Regions from separate parts of the Arthrobacter sp. UC242_113 genome, predicted to be linked through region 3. Evidence: riboswitches for the same ligand, from Rfam matches in the RefSeq annotation. Region 3 holds a riboswitch; each other region holds the start of a gene.
What was found. Region 3 has a riboswitch for cyclic di-AMP ahead of ACHMXB_RS18270 (NlpC/P60 family protein). Riboswitches for the same ligand answer to the same signal wherever they lie in the genome.
Positions count from the first base shown of each region.

Region 1: linked by a shared signal. The riboswitch ahead of ACHMXB_RS00265 (C40 family peptidase) and the one ahead of ACHMXB_RS18270 (NlpC/P60 family protein) in region 3 are both predicted to bind cyclic di-AMP.
Region 2: linked by a shared signal. The riboswitch ahead of ACHMXB_RS16810 (LysM peptidoglycan-binding domain-containing protein) and the one ahead of ACHMXB_RS18270 (NlpC/P60 family protein) in region 3 are both predicted to bind cyclic di-AMP.

Region 1 covers NZ_CP171968.1:59,771-63,323, forward strand. Annotated here, with positions in the region: gene ACHMXB_RS00260 (M23 family metallopeptidase) at 1-605, shown strand, start outside; cyclic di-AMP (ydaO/yuaA leader) riboswitch at 728-912, shown strand; gene ACHMXB_RS00265 (C40 family peptidase) at 1,073-1,675, shown strand; gene ACHMXB_RS00270 (NlpC/P60 family protein) at 1,778-2,566, shown strand; gene ACHMXB_RS00275 (HNH endonuclease) at 2,789-3,289, shown strand; gene ACHMXB_RS00280 (molybdenum cofactor guanylyltransferase) at 3,325-3,553, shown strand, end outside.
Region 2 covers NZ_CP171968.1:3,689,683-3,693,235, forward strand. Annotated here, with positions in the region: gene ACHMXB_RS16795 (glycoside hydrolase family 3 protein) at 1-118, shown strand, start outside; gene ACHMXB_RS16800 (TetR/AcrR family transcriptional regulator) at 115-786, shown strand; gene ACHMXB_RS16805 (hypothetical protein) at 956-1,258, shown strand; gene ACHMXB_RS16810 (LysM peptidoglycan-binding domain-containing protein) at 1,341-2,324, opposite strand; cyclic di-AMP (ydaO/yuaA leader) riboswitch at 2,331-2,499, opposite strand; gene ACHMXB_RS16815 (NAD(P)(+) transhydrogenase (Re/Si-specific) subunit beta) at 2,649-3,553, opposite strand, start outside.
Region 3 covers NZ_CP171968.1:4,012,892-4,016,444, reverse strand. Annotated here, with positions in the region: gene ACHMXB_RS18275 (SulP family inorganic anion transporter) at 1-1,003, shown strand, start outside; cyclic di-AMP (ydaO/yuaA leader) riboswitch at 1,148-1,350, shown strand; gene ACHMXB_RS18270 (NlpC/P60 family protein) at 1,354-2,106, shown strand; gene ACHMXB_RS18265 (diguanylate cyclase) at 2,346-3,485, opposite strand.

The DNA.
Region 1 (3,553 bases), 680 kb from region 3:
TCCCCGCCACGAGCCCCGTCCTGGCTGCCGGAGAGCAGCAGGGAGCGGCATCCGCGTCCGCCGCCGCACCGGCCCAGCCGAAGGTCTCGGCGGAAGCGGCAGCAAAGATCGACTTCAGCCGCACGTCCGTCTCCACCACCGGAGACCCGGACGGAAAGCTTAAGCAGCTCCTGAGTGCCCAGTCTGCCGGCAGCATCAGCCGTGCGGCCTCTGTGGGCACCCTGGGCGGGCCGCTGACCACGCTGGTCAAGTCCTCGCCGTTTGGTTACCGGGTCAGCCCGATCACCGGCGGCGCCGGAGAGTTCCACCGCGGCCAGGACTTCGCCGCCCAGTGCGGCACTCAGGTGCTTGCTGCGGCCAGCGGCAAGGTCACGTTCTCAGGGTGGCATCCGTACGGGGGAGGCAACCGCGTGGTCATCGACCACGGCAACGGCTTGGAGACCACGTACAACCACCTGTCGTCCTCCAGCGTCGAGGTTGGCCAAAAGGTCACCCGCGGTGAGGCGATTGCCCTGAGCGGGACCACCGGCGCCTCCACCGGCTGCCACCTCCACTTCGAGGTGATGGTCAACGGGGAAGTCGTTGATCCCACCCTCTGGCTCTAAGCCAAACCGAGTGAGCACTCTCATTCCTGTGACATGCCGTGACCTGAATGTGACATTCGCTCGGAACTGCTGTACCGTCTAAACCGCGTCAACTTTTCCGAAGTTGACGCTCTTGAGTGGATTGCCTAGCTCTGCCACCGCTCAAGGTCCGTTCGCATTACATCGTCTGGCAGGGGCGGGGGAACCAATTTTGGTCTTCGCAAGAAGGCCTTGGGGTTAAGTCGCAAAGCTTCCCAGGAAGCCGAGCGGCCGGGTGCACTCCCATCCGAATCCGACAGCTCACCTCGCAGGCATTGGGAGAGGCTACCTTCGTGTCTTCACGCCACAATGCCGCGCGCCACCGCGCGCAAACGGTTCGTATGAACCCATTGGACTCCGTGTCCAAGGCGGTTAGCGCCAATGCCGGCACAGTAGGTCGCCAGGCAGCTGTTATCGCAGCCGCTTCAGGTCTCATCCTGAGCGTTGGCATGCCTGCCAACGCAGCCGACGCCAACATTGGTGTTTCCGCCTCCTCGGAGACCGGATCCCAGGCCGCGCAGCTTGCTGTGACCGCCGCGCCCACCGCCACTGTCTCCTTCGAGCGTCCTGCCGTCACCACCGTGGCAGCCCCGGTCGTCGAAACTATTGCTCCGCAGGCGAGCGATGAGGGCCAGGCGGGCGACGTAGGCCAGGCCACCGACGAGAGCACCGGTGCGGCCCAGGCCGTCACCGCCAAGTCCACCGATGGTGCGGCATCCGCCGCGGCGTCCGGACTGGCTGCAATCGCGTACACCGGCATCGGCAACCCCTACGTCTGGGGCGGCACCACCCCCAGCGGCTGGGACTGCTCCGGCTTCACCCAGTGGGTTTACGCTCAGGCAGGCATCAGCATTCCTCGCGTCAACGCATGGAACGCCATGAAGCCCACCTCCACGCCTGCTCCCGGCGACCTGGTCATGCAGAACGGCGGCGCCCACGTGGGCATCTACGTTGGCAACGGCATGATGATCAGCGCGCTGAACCCCTCGGACGGCACTCTGCTGCACGCGGTGTCCGCAACGGGCACGTCCGCTTTTTACACCCTTCGCTAAAAATCCGATTCGAGGCGGGCCGGCTTACCCCCAAGATGCCGGCGCGTCGATAACCCACGTCCTGCTACCGCGGTCCGTGGAACACGAAAGAGAGACATTTTCATGACTACACGTGCGACCATTGCACGGCACCGCGCCGAGGTCACCAAGACCAGCTCGCTGGCTGTCATTGCCAAGGCCGTCGGCGACAACGCCGGTGGCATGGGCCGCCAGGCCGCAGTTATCGCTGCTGCTTCCGGTCTTGTCCTGACCAGCGGCATCGCGGCCAACGCTGCTGAGACCAACGTTCAGCGCGAATCCGTTCCGGCTTCCACGCTGGAAGTCCAGTCTGTTGCGCCGGCCACCATCTCTGCTGCATCCAGCATCGCGATCTCCTACGAGAAGCCGGTGGTCTCCACCGCCCCGGCTCCCGTCGTTGAGGCCCCGAAGCCGGTCGTCAAGGTCCAGGAAGCGGCCCCCGCAGTTGAGGCTGCTCCGGTTGCTGAAGCCACCCCCGCAGTCCAGACCACGGCCGCTGTCGAAACCGCTGCCCCGGCAGCGCCGAAGACCACTGCCGCCAGCGGCAAGGGCGCTGCAATCGCTGCTGCCGCCTACGCGCAGCTGGGCGTTTCCCAAGACTGCACCGCCCTGGCCACCAACGCACTCGCAGCTGTGGGCATCCACTACCACGGCTGGCCGGCAGGCTACCTGTCCCTGGGCCGCACCGTCAGCGCTGCTGAGGCTCAGCCGGGCGACCTCGCCTACTACCAGAACGGCGGCATGGGCCTGGCCCACATCGCTGTCTACGTCGGCAACGGCCAGGCCGTCCACGGCGGCTGGAACGGCGGAACCACCGCACTGTTCAGCGTAAACGTCGGCTCCGGCCCGGTCTTCATCCGCGTCGGCGGCTAAGACACCCAATCGTTACGGAAGGACCCCCGCCAGCATGGCGGGGGTCCTTTTTTGCCTCGTGCCCGCACGAATTTTCGGCGACACGCCATGGTGATGCTTGTGTTCGATTCGCTCATCTGCCTAGTGAGTGTTTACTCTTATGGTGTCGATCCATAGCCCGGACATGCAGAGGGCAGCCGGCCCTCGCGCCTCTGCCGGGTGCGGCCGTGAAGAGGTATGTGCATGCGCACTCTCGTTCTGAATGCTGGATATGAACCGCTGGCGGTAGTGACCTTCCGCCGGGCGCTGGTCCTTGTGCTCACCGGAAAGGCAAGCGTGGTGGCCGAAGGCGACGATCCTGTCGTCGGGCCGCAGGACATCATGGGCCGTCCGTCCGTGATTCTCCTCAACCGCTACATCCGCCCCCGGTACAACATGATCACCGCGGTGAGCAGACGCGGTGTGCTTCGCCGCGACGGCCACCGGTGCGCCTACTGCGGCAAGGCAGCCCACACCATAGACCATGTCCAGCCGAAATCGCGGGGCGGTGCGGACTCCTGGGAGAACCTCGTCGCAGCCTGCCTTCGCTGCAACAACGTCAAGGGTGATCACACGCCCAGCGAAATGGGCTGGAAGCTCCGGTTCGATCCGGCGCCACCGGTGGGCACCATGTGGCAGATCAAGGAGCTGGAAAAGCCCACACCGGCGTGGGATCCGTTCCTGCTTCCGGAAAGAGCAGCCTGACGCTAGCCTGAGCCTTCGCGGCTTACTCTGGGTGGGTGGACTTTGACGCAATAATCTTGGCCGGCGGCCGCTCCTCGCGACTGGGCGGCTCACCCAAGTCTGCCCTGATGTACGACGGCGCTACCCTCCTTGAGCGCTCCCTCGCGGCTGCCGCGGGTGCCCGGCACACTGTTGTGGTGGGACCTGAGGCGGCGGGCATTCCTGGTGAAGTCCTCACCGCGCGTGAGGATCCTCCTTTCGCGGGTCCGGCGGCGGCAATCGCGG
Region 2 (3,553 bases), 320 kb from region 3:
CGGATTCCGGCGCTGGGATGCCGCAGCCTCTGCTTGGACTGTGCCATCCGGCGACTGGGAACTGCGCGCCGCACGGAACGCCGCGGATCCCGGCATCCTCTGTAGGATCACTTTGTGACGCCTCCGGAGACCAAGTCCCGCGAACCGAAGCAGGCCAGGAGCCGCCAATCGTTCGAGAACACGATCGAGGCGGCCCTGGCCCTGCTCCGGGAACGCGGCAGCGACGAATTCACCCTGGCGGACGTCAGCACACGCTCCGGGGTGTCGATTGGCTCGATTTATGCCCGGTTTGAGGGTAAGGACGAGCTGCTCCGGGTGGCGCATGCCCGCAAAATGGACGACATCGACGCCGTGTCGGCGCACCTCTTCCAGCCGGCTGAAGCACCCGCGGAGCCGGCGTCGTCGGCACGTGAACCGGGTCTTGAGCTCCACGTGCGGCAAGCCGTCGACCGGACCATAGACGTGCTGCGCCGGTACGCCGACATTCTGCGGCCCTTCATGTTGCGGGCCACCCATGACCCGGCCATTTCCACGCGCGGGGCCGCGTCCCACGCCGCCCTGGCGGGCCACTTCGCCGAGCATCTTTCCCGGTGGCCGGACAACGACGTCGACGCCTCCGACGTCGACTGGTGCTTCAACGTCGTCTACAGCGTGGTGGCAAGGCGACTCGGCCTCGGCAGCACCATGGAGGGCAGCGGCAGCCTGGAGTGGTCGGAGATCGCGGACAAGCTCACGGACATGGTGGCGTCCTACCTGCGGGCTGGCGCGCACAAGAACCCAGGCTAGGAATGTAGGGGCTTGGGCGGCTGGCGGGGCGGGACGTAACGCTCTGGGGCCAGCGGCGCGGGCATTCATTTTGCCAATACCGGCTATCAAAAAGCTCGTCTTCCGGGACCCTGCCGGCTCTGGACATAGTGGACCCAGGAACGGTTCCACAAATCCGGAAGGAGACGCAGTGCACGTACGAGTCAGCCCGGGGTCGGTTGCCCTTGACGAACCTGATGATTGCACCAGTTTCAAGGTCCTGCTCTCCGAAGAGGCGAAGCACAGCCTTCCCGCTCTCCTGGAGTCTGCCTCTGCGGGCAGGATGGACGAGGGGGACGTCCTGGTTTCCGTGGACTGGATACGGGGCGAATGCGCCGGACGGATCGGCATGGGCTGGAACTATCGTTTCGCCAACATGCTGGTCTATGCGGCGGGCAAAGGGTGGCTGAGCACGGACGGCTCCCACGTGCGGTCCCACATCGAGACCTTCTGAGGCCACCAAACACCGCAGCGGCGGGTGCTGATGCACCCGCCGCTGCTGTGTGTTCCGTATCGCCCGTGTGGCGGTCCCGCTGTTAGACATTCACCCGCACGTAGGTGGAGCCGGTGAGCCAGGAGGCCGGGTGCACGATGGTTTCGTTGACGCCATTCATGCCGCTGCTGATGGCCTGGCCGCCGCCGATGTAGACGCCGACGTGTCCGGCGCTGATCATCAGGTCGCCGGGCTGCGGGGCGGAAACCGGAGTGCCGTACTGGTAGAACTGCGTGGGCGCGAGGTCTCCGACGGACTTGCCGACGGAGCGCAGTGCCTGTTCCACCAGGATGGTGCAGTCCTGGGTGGCGCCGAGCTGTGCCCGGGCAGAGGCCACAATGGCTCCACCCACCCCACTGGCTGACGGGGTTGCGGCCGCCGGTGTAATCGAGGCGGAGGCGTTGTAGATTCCCATGCCGGAGGACGCCGGGGCTGCCGGGGCCGGAGCCGCGGGAACTGCCGGAGCGGCAGGAACCGCAGGCACGGCAGGAACCGCAGGCACGGCAGGAACCGCAGGCACGGCCGGAGCCGCAGGCACTGCGGGAGCTGCAACTGCACCAGGTCCCGGGATGAGGATCTGGTCGCCGGGGTAAATGACAGACGCCAGGGACAGGCCGTTCTCTGCGAGGAGTGCATCGAGGCCGACACCATGGCGTGCTGCAATGGCACCAAGGGTGTCGCCGGACACAACAGTGTGCGACGCGCCGGCAACAGCAGATCCACCGCTTGCCGGCGCGGGAACTGCCGGGGCGGCCTGCACCGGAGCGGGGACTGCCTGGGCGGGTGCTGCCAGCGCCTGGCCAGCGGCGGACTGGACTGCAGCAGCAGCGTCAGGCGTCTCCGGCGCGTAGGCACCTGCGTGTGCGGGTGCTCCGGCGCCGAAGAGGAGTCCGGAAGCGACGGCGGCGGCAGCCGCCGGCTTGGCAACCGAGGCGGCGTTGGACTTGAGGGAATACTGCAGGCCCTGCAAAGCGATGGACGTGGTCGGGGTGGCGCGGTGGCGCGCGGGTGTGAACTTACGTGACATGGTTGATGTGCCTCTCCCATGCCTGCGGGGTGAGCTGTCGGGTTCGGATGGGAGTCACCCGGTCCTGCCCGCCGCTAGGCGGAGCGTCTGGACTTAACCCCTAGGCCTTGGCGCGCAAGGCCGGTACAAAGGTGGTTCCCCCGTCCCTGCCTGTTGGTCATAGCGAACGGATCCCGGTCAGCGGCAGGGCTCGGCATTCTGCCCGGGAATGCCCCGAGCGGAACCAGGGCACCGGCCGAGGCTATCGCACTTGGGCACCCAAAGTCACATTTCAGTAACGAGGGCGTGTCGGAGAGGGTGCGGACGGGCCCCGGATGCTGCAGCCTACAGGGCCTTCACAGCGCCCAGCACCTTCGTCAGGGACTCCTTGGCGTCGCCGAACAGCAGCGTGGTCTGCGGCTCGAACATGAGGTCGTTCTCGATCCCCGCGAACCCGGGGCGCATGGAGCGCTTGAGGAACACCACCTGCCGTGCGTCCGCCACCTCTAGGATCGGCATCCCATAGATCGGCGAGCCGGCGGTGGTCTTGGCGGCGGGGTTCACGACGTCGTTCGCGCCCACCACCAGCGCGACGTCGGCGGTGCGGAACTCGGAGTTGATCTCGCCCATTTCCTTGAGCGATTCGTAGGGCACATTTGCCTCGGCGAGGAGCACGTTCATGTGCCCGGGCATGCGTCCCGCCACCGGGTGGATGGCGAAGTCCACGCGGGTACCCCGGGATTCCAGGGCCTGCGCCAGCTCCGCGGCGGTGTGCTGTCCCTGCGCCACGGCCAGCCCGTAGCCGGGGACGATGATCACGCGCTGCGCGTAGCCCAGCAGCACGGCCACGTCCTCCGGGCTCGACGAGCGGACCGGACGGTCGCTCACGGCGGTGGATCCCGCCGTCGAACCTCCCCGGAACGCGCCGAACAGAATGCCGGCCACGCTGCGGCCCATGGCCGCGGCCATCGCCCGGGTCAGGATGGTGCCGGACGCCCCCACCAGCGTGCCGGCCACCACCAGGAGCACGTTGCCCAGCACCAGGCCGGACGCCGCAACCGCCAGGCCGGTGAAGGCGTTGAGCAGCGAGATGACGATCGGCACGTCGGCGCCGCCCACCGGCAGCACCAGCAGCACGCCTGCCACCAGGCCCAGCAGCAAGAGCAGGAGGGCCAGGACCAACGAACCGCCGAGCACGACGGCGGCAGCCGCGCCTACCGCTGCGAGCAGCACCGCGCCCATGAGCACCG
Region 3 (3,553 bases):
CCGGATTACGACGGCGATGCCGTCGCCTTTGGTGGCCATCGTCCTCCTGACGGTCCTCGCCGTGGTCGCCGGGATCGACGTCCCCACCGTCCAGGACAAGGGCCAACTCCCGGAAAGCCTGCCCACGCTGTTCATCCCGCAGGTGCCTCTGACGTGGGAAACCTTCCAGACCATCGCCCCGTTCTCGCTGTCCATGGCGCTCGTGGGGCTGCTGGAATCCCTGATGACTTCCAAGCTCGTGGACGACATCACCGATACGCGGTCCAACAAGACCCGCGAATCCTGGGGCCAGGGCGTGGCCAACATCATCACCGGGTTCCTGGGCGGCATGGGCGGCTGCGCTGTGATCGGGCAGACCATGATCAATGTCAAGGGCTCCGGCGCGCGGAGCCGGGTGTCCACGTTCCTCGCCGGCGTCTTCCTGCTGGTGCTGGTAGTCACCCTGGGCGACATCGTGGGCCTCATCCCCATGGCCGCCCTCGTGGCGGTGATGATCTTCATCTCGGCCATCACCTTCGAATGGCACTCAGTGGCGCCCGCCACCCTGAAGCGGATGCCCAAGTCGGAAACCGCCGTCATGCTGATCACCGTGGGCACGGTGGTGGTCACCCACAATCTGGCAATCGGCGTCGGCGTCGGGGTTCTGGCGGCGATGGCGATGTTCGCCCGCCGGGTGGCCCATTTTGCCACCGTGGAGCGGACGGAAGTGGAGCTCAACGGCCGGACTGCAGCCACCTACACGGTGGACGGCGAGCTGTTCTTCGCCTCCTCCAACGACCTCTACACGCAGTTCAACTACGCCGGCGACGCCGAGCCTGACATCGACAAGGTGGTGATCGATCTGCACGCCTCGCACCTGTGGGATGCCTCCACCATCGCCGTGCTGGACGCGGTCACGGAGAAGTACCGCAGGCACGGCCGTGAGGTGGAACTGATCGGCCTCAACTCAGCCAGCACCCAGATGCGCGAACGTCTGGCCGGGAAGCTCAACGCCGCAGAGTGAGCATTATCACTTCATGACTCCCACGCCCCCTACCTGACGCGGATCAGCATGGCAGGAAACGACACGGTCCCGTTACCTTAATGTGACATTCGGAAAAGCCTCCCGTACGGTGGAAAACGTGCCTTCTTCACCGACGAGGCACTCCCGCGCTGATTGCCTAACTCTGCCGCAGCCCGAGGAACCATTCGAAGACCCATGTCCGGCAGAGACGGGGAAACCACTTTTCGGCCCGCTTGAAGCGGGCCTTGGGGGTGAAGCCGCACAGTTCCTGACCACGCTCAGGACCGCGGCCGGGTGCCTCCCATCCGAATCCGACAGCTCACCTCGCAGGCATCGGGAGAGGCTTCTTCATGTCGTTCCGCTTTATTTCTGGCCGCCGTGCTGCGGTCATCCTTGCAGCATCCGGCCTGGCCTTCACCGGCAGCGTCGCAGCCAATGCCGCCAACGCTCCGGCCCCGCAGGCCAAGGCTCCCGCCGGCGCCCCCGCGACGGCCGGACAGGTCCAGGCTCCCCTGAGCGCCGCCTCCAGCGTCAAGATCGCTTTTGAGCGCCCCGCGGTCAAGTCCACCCCCGCTCCGGTGGTGGCAGCGCCTGTCGTCGAACAGCCGGCCGTGAAGAAAGCTGCGGCCCCTGCCGCCGCCCCCGTCACTGCCGCCCCGGCTGCTGCGCCCGCCAAGGCTGCAGCCGCGCCGGCCGCAGCCGCCGCACCCGCGCCCGCGCCCGCACCGAAGGTCACCGTTAAGGCTGCGGCTCCCGCGCCGAAGGCCCCCGCCAAGGCCGCCGCAGGCGTCAACGCCACCATGCTGGCGTCCGCCTACGCCCAGATCGGCATCACGCAGGACTGCACCGCCATGGTGGAGAAGGCCCTCGGTGCCGCCGGCATCCATGTGGGTGACCTCGCGCCGATGCAGTTCCTGGGCCACGGCAGGGTTGTCTCCACCCCGCAGCCCGGCGACATGATTGTGCAGTCCGGCCACGTGGCGATCTACGCCGGCGGCGGCAAGGTCATCAGCGGTGGCATGAACGGCATCAACGCCACCATGGCCCACCCGCTGTCCTGGCTCACGGCCACCGGTCCCGTCACGTTCGTGCGCGCGGCCTAGCAGAGCTGAAAAACCGCCGTGTTCCGCTGCCTTGGGGGCGGCGGAACACGGCCCCCCAAGGTGCTCCCACCTTTCTACAAGGAGTAGGGAACACACTGGCTACGCCTGATGAAGACCGCAGACTCCGGCTGCGAGTCAGGATCTCCGGGTCCGGATTGTCCCCCATGCATTCCGGATCCGGTGCCTGCTTTAAGATCCGGCGCCTGCTTTAAGCGGGCAGGAGCCGCGCCATCTCCGCTTCAGCCTCTGACCGTGCGGTTCCGCCCCTGTGATTTCGCCTCATAAAGAGCGACGTCCGCGGCCGCGATCACCTCGTCGAGGTCCGCGGTTTTCGCGTTATAGGTGGAAATGCCGTAGCTGACTGTCGGCATCCGCAGCAGTTCGGGGATGTGCTGCTCTGCCAGCCTCCTGCTGATTTCACTCGCAATGATTTCCGCACTCTTGGGGCCCGCGCCAGGAAGCAGGAGGATGAACTCCTCGCCGCCGTAGCGCCCGGCAAGGTCCGTGGACCGGACCGATGCGCTGCACGCCTGGGCGAACGCCCGCAGTGCAAGGTCTCCCGCCGCGTGGCCGAAGGTGTCGTTGACCGACTTGAAGTGGTCCAGGTCCGCCAGGATCAGCGAGCCGCCGCTGTTGGCAGCCTTGCTGCGTCCCAGCTCCTCGGACGCCTCCTCCAGGAAGGCACTGCGGTTCAGGAGGCCCGTCAGCCCGTCCTGGGTGGCGACCGTGCGCAGCGCCCGGGTCTGCTGCTCGGTGCTCAGCCCCGCCATGCTGAAGGAAACCACCACTAGCAGCACCATCGTGACCATCGTGGTCACTGCGGACCCGAAGTACGTTGCAAAGACAGGACCGTTGGGCCCTTCGATGAGGAACACCACCAGACGGCACAAGTAGAAAAATGCCACTCCGCCCGCCGCGATGGCCATGGGGATCCTGACCCGGGAGTACCCGGGTTCCAGCCGCCACAGCTCATGTGAAGCCAAGCCAATCAGCACCGCCATGGACGCCAGGAAGAGTGCACCACCGGCCCATGTATTGGATCCCGGATTGTCGACCGCGGCGGCGGCGCCCACGATCACCGGCAGCGTGACGGACAGCCAGAGGTTGTGCTTCAGGTTCCGGAGCGAACGCGCGCCGGCCCAGACCCCTGCCGCGCCGGACACCAGCAGGACGTCCCCCAGCGGATTGGCCCAGACCTGCTGCGGCGTGCCGTTGAGGAGGAAGGCCGCCGAGCCGGACAGGAACAGGAGCAGGGCGGCGCACCACCAGGCGCTGTAGGGCGAGCGGGTGCTGCGGAAGGTTGAAAAGTAGAACAGCAGCGCGAGAATCAGGGCCATCGCCGCGAAGGCAACCCGCAGTGTTGCCGTATCTAGGATCATTCCGTCCCCTTGAATCCGATCCAGTGCAATCCAGTATCGCACCGGGAGCGCCCGGGGTCCCGCTGTGA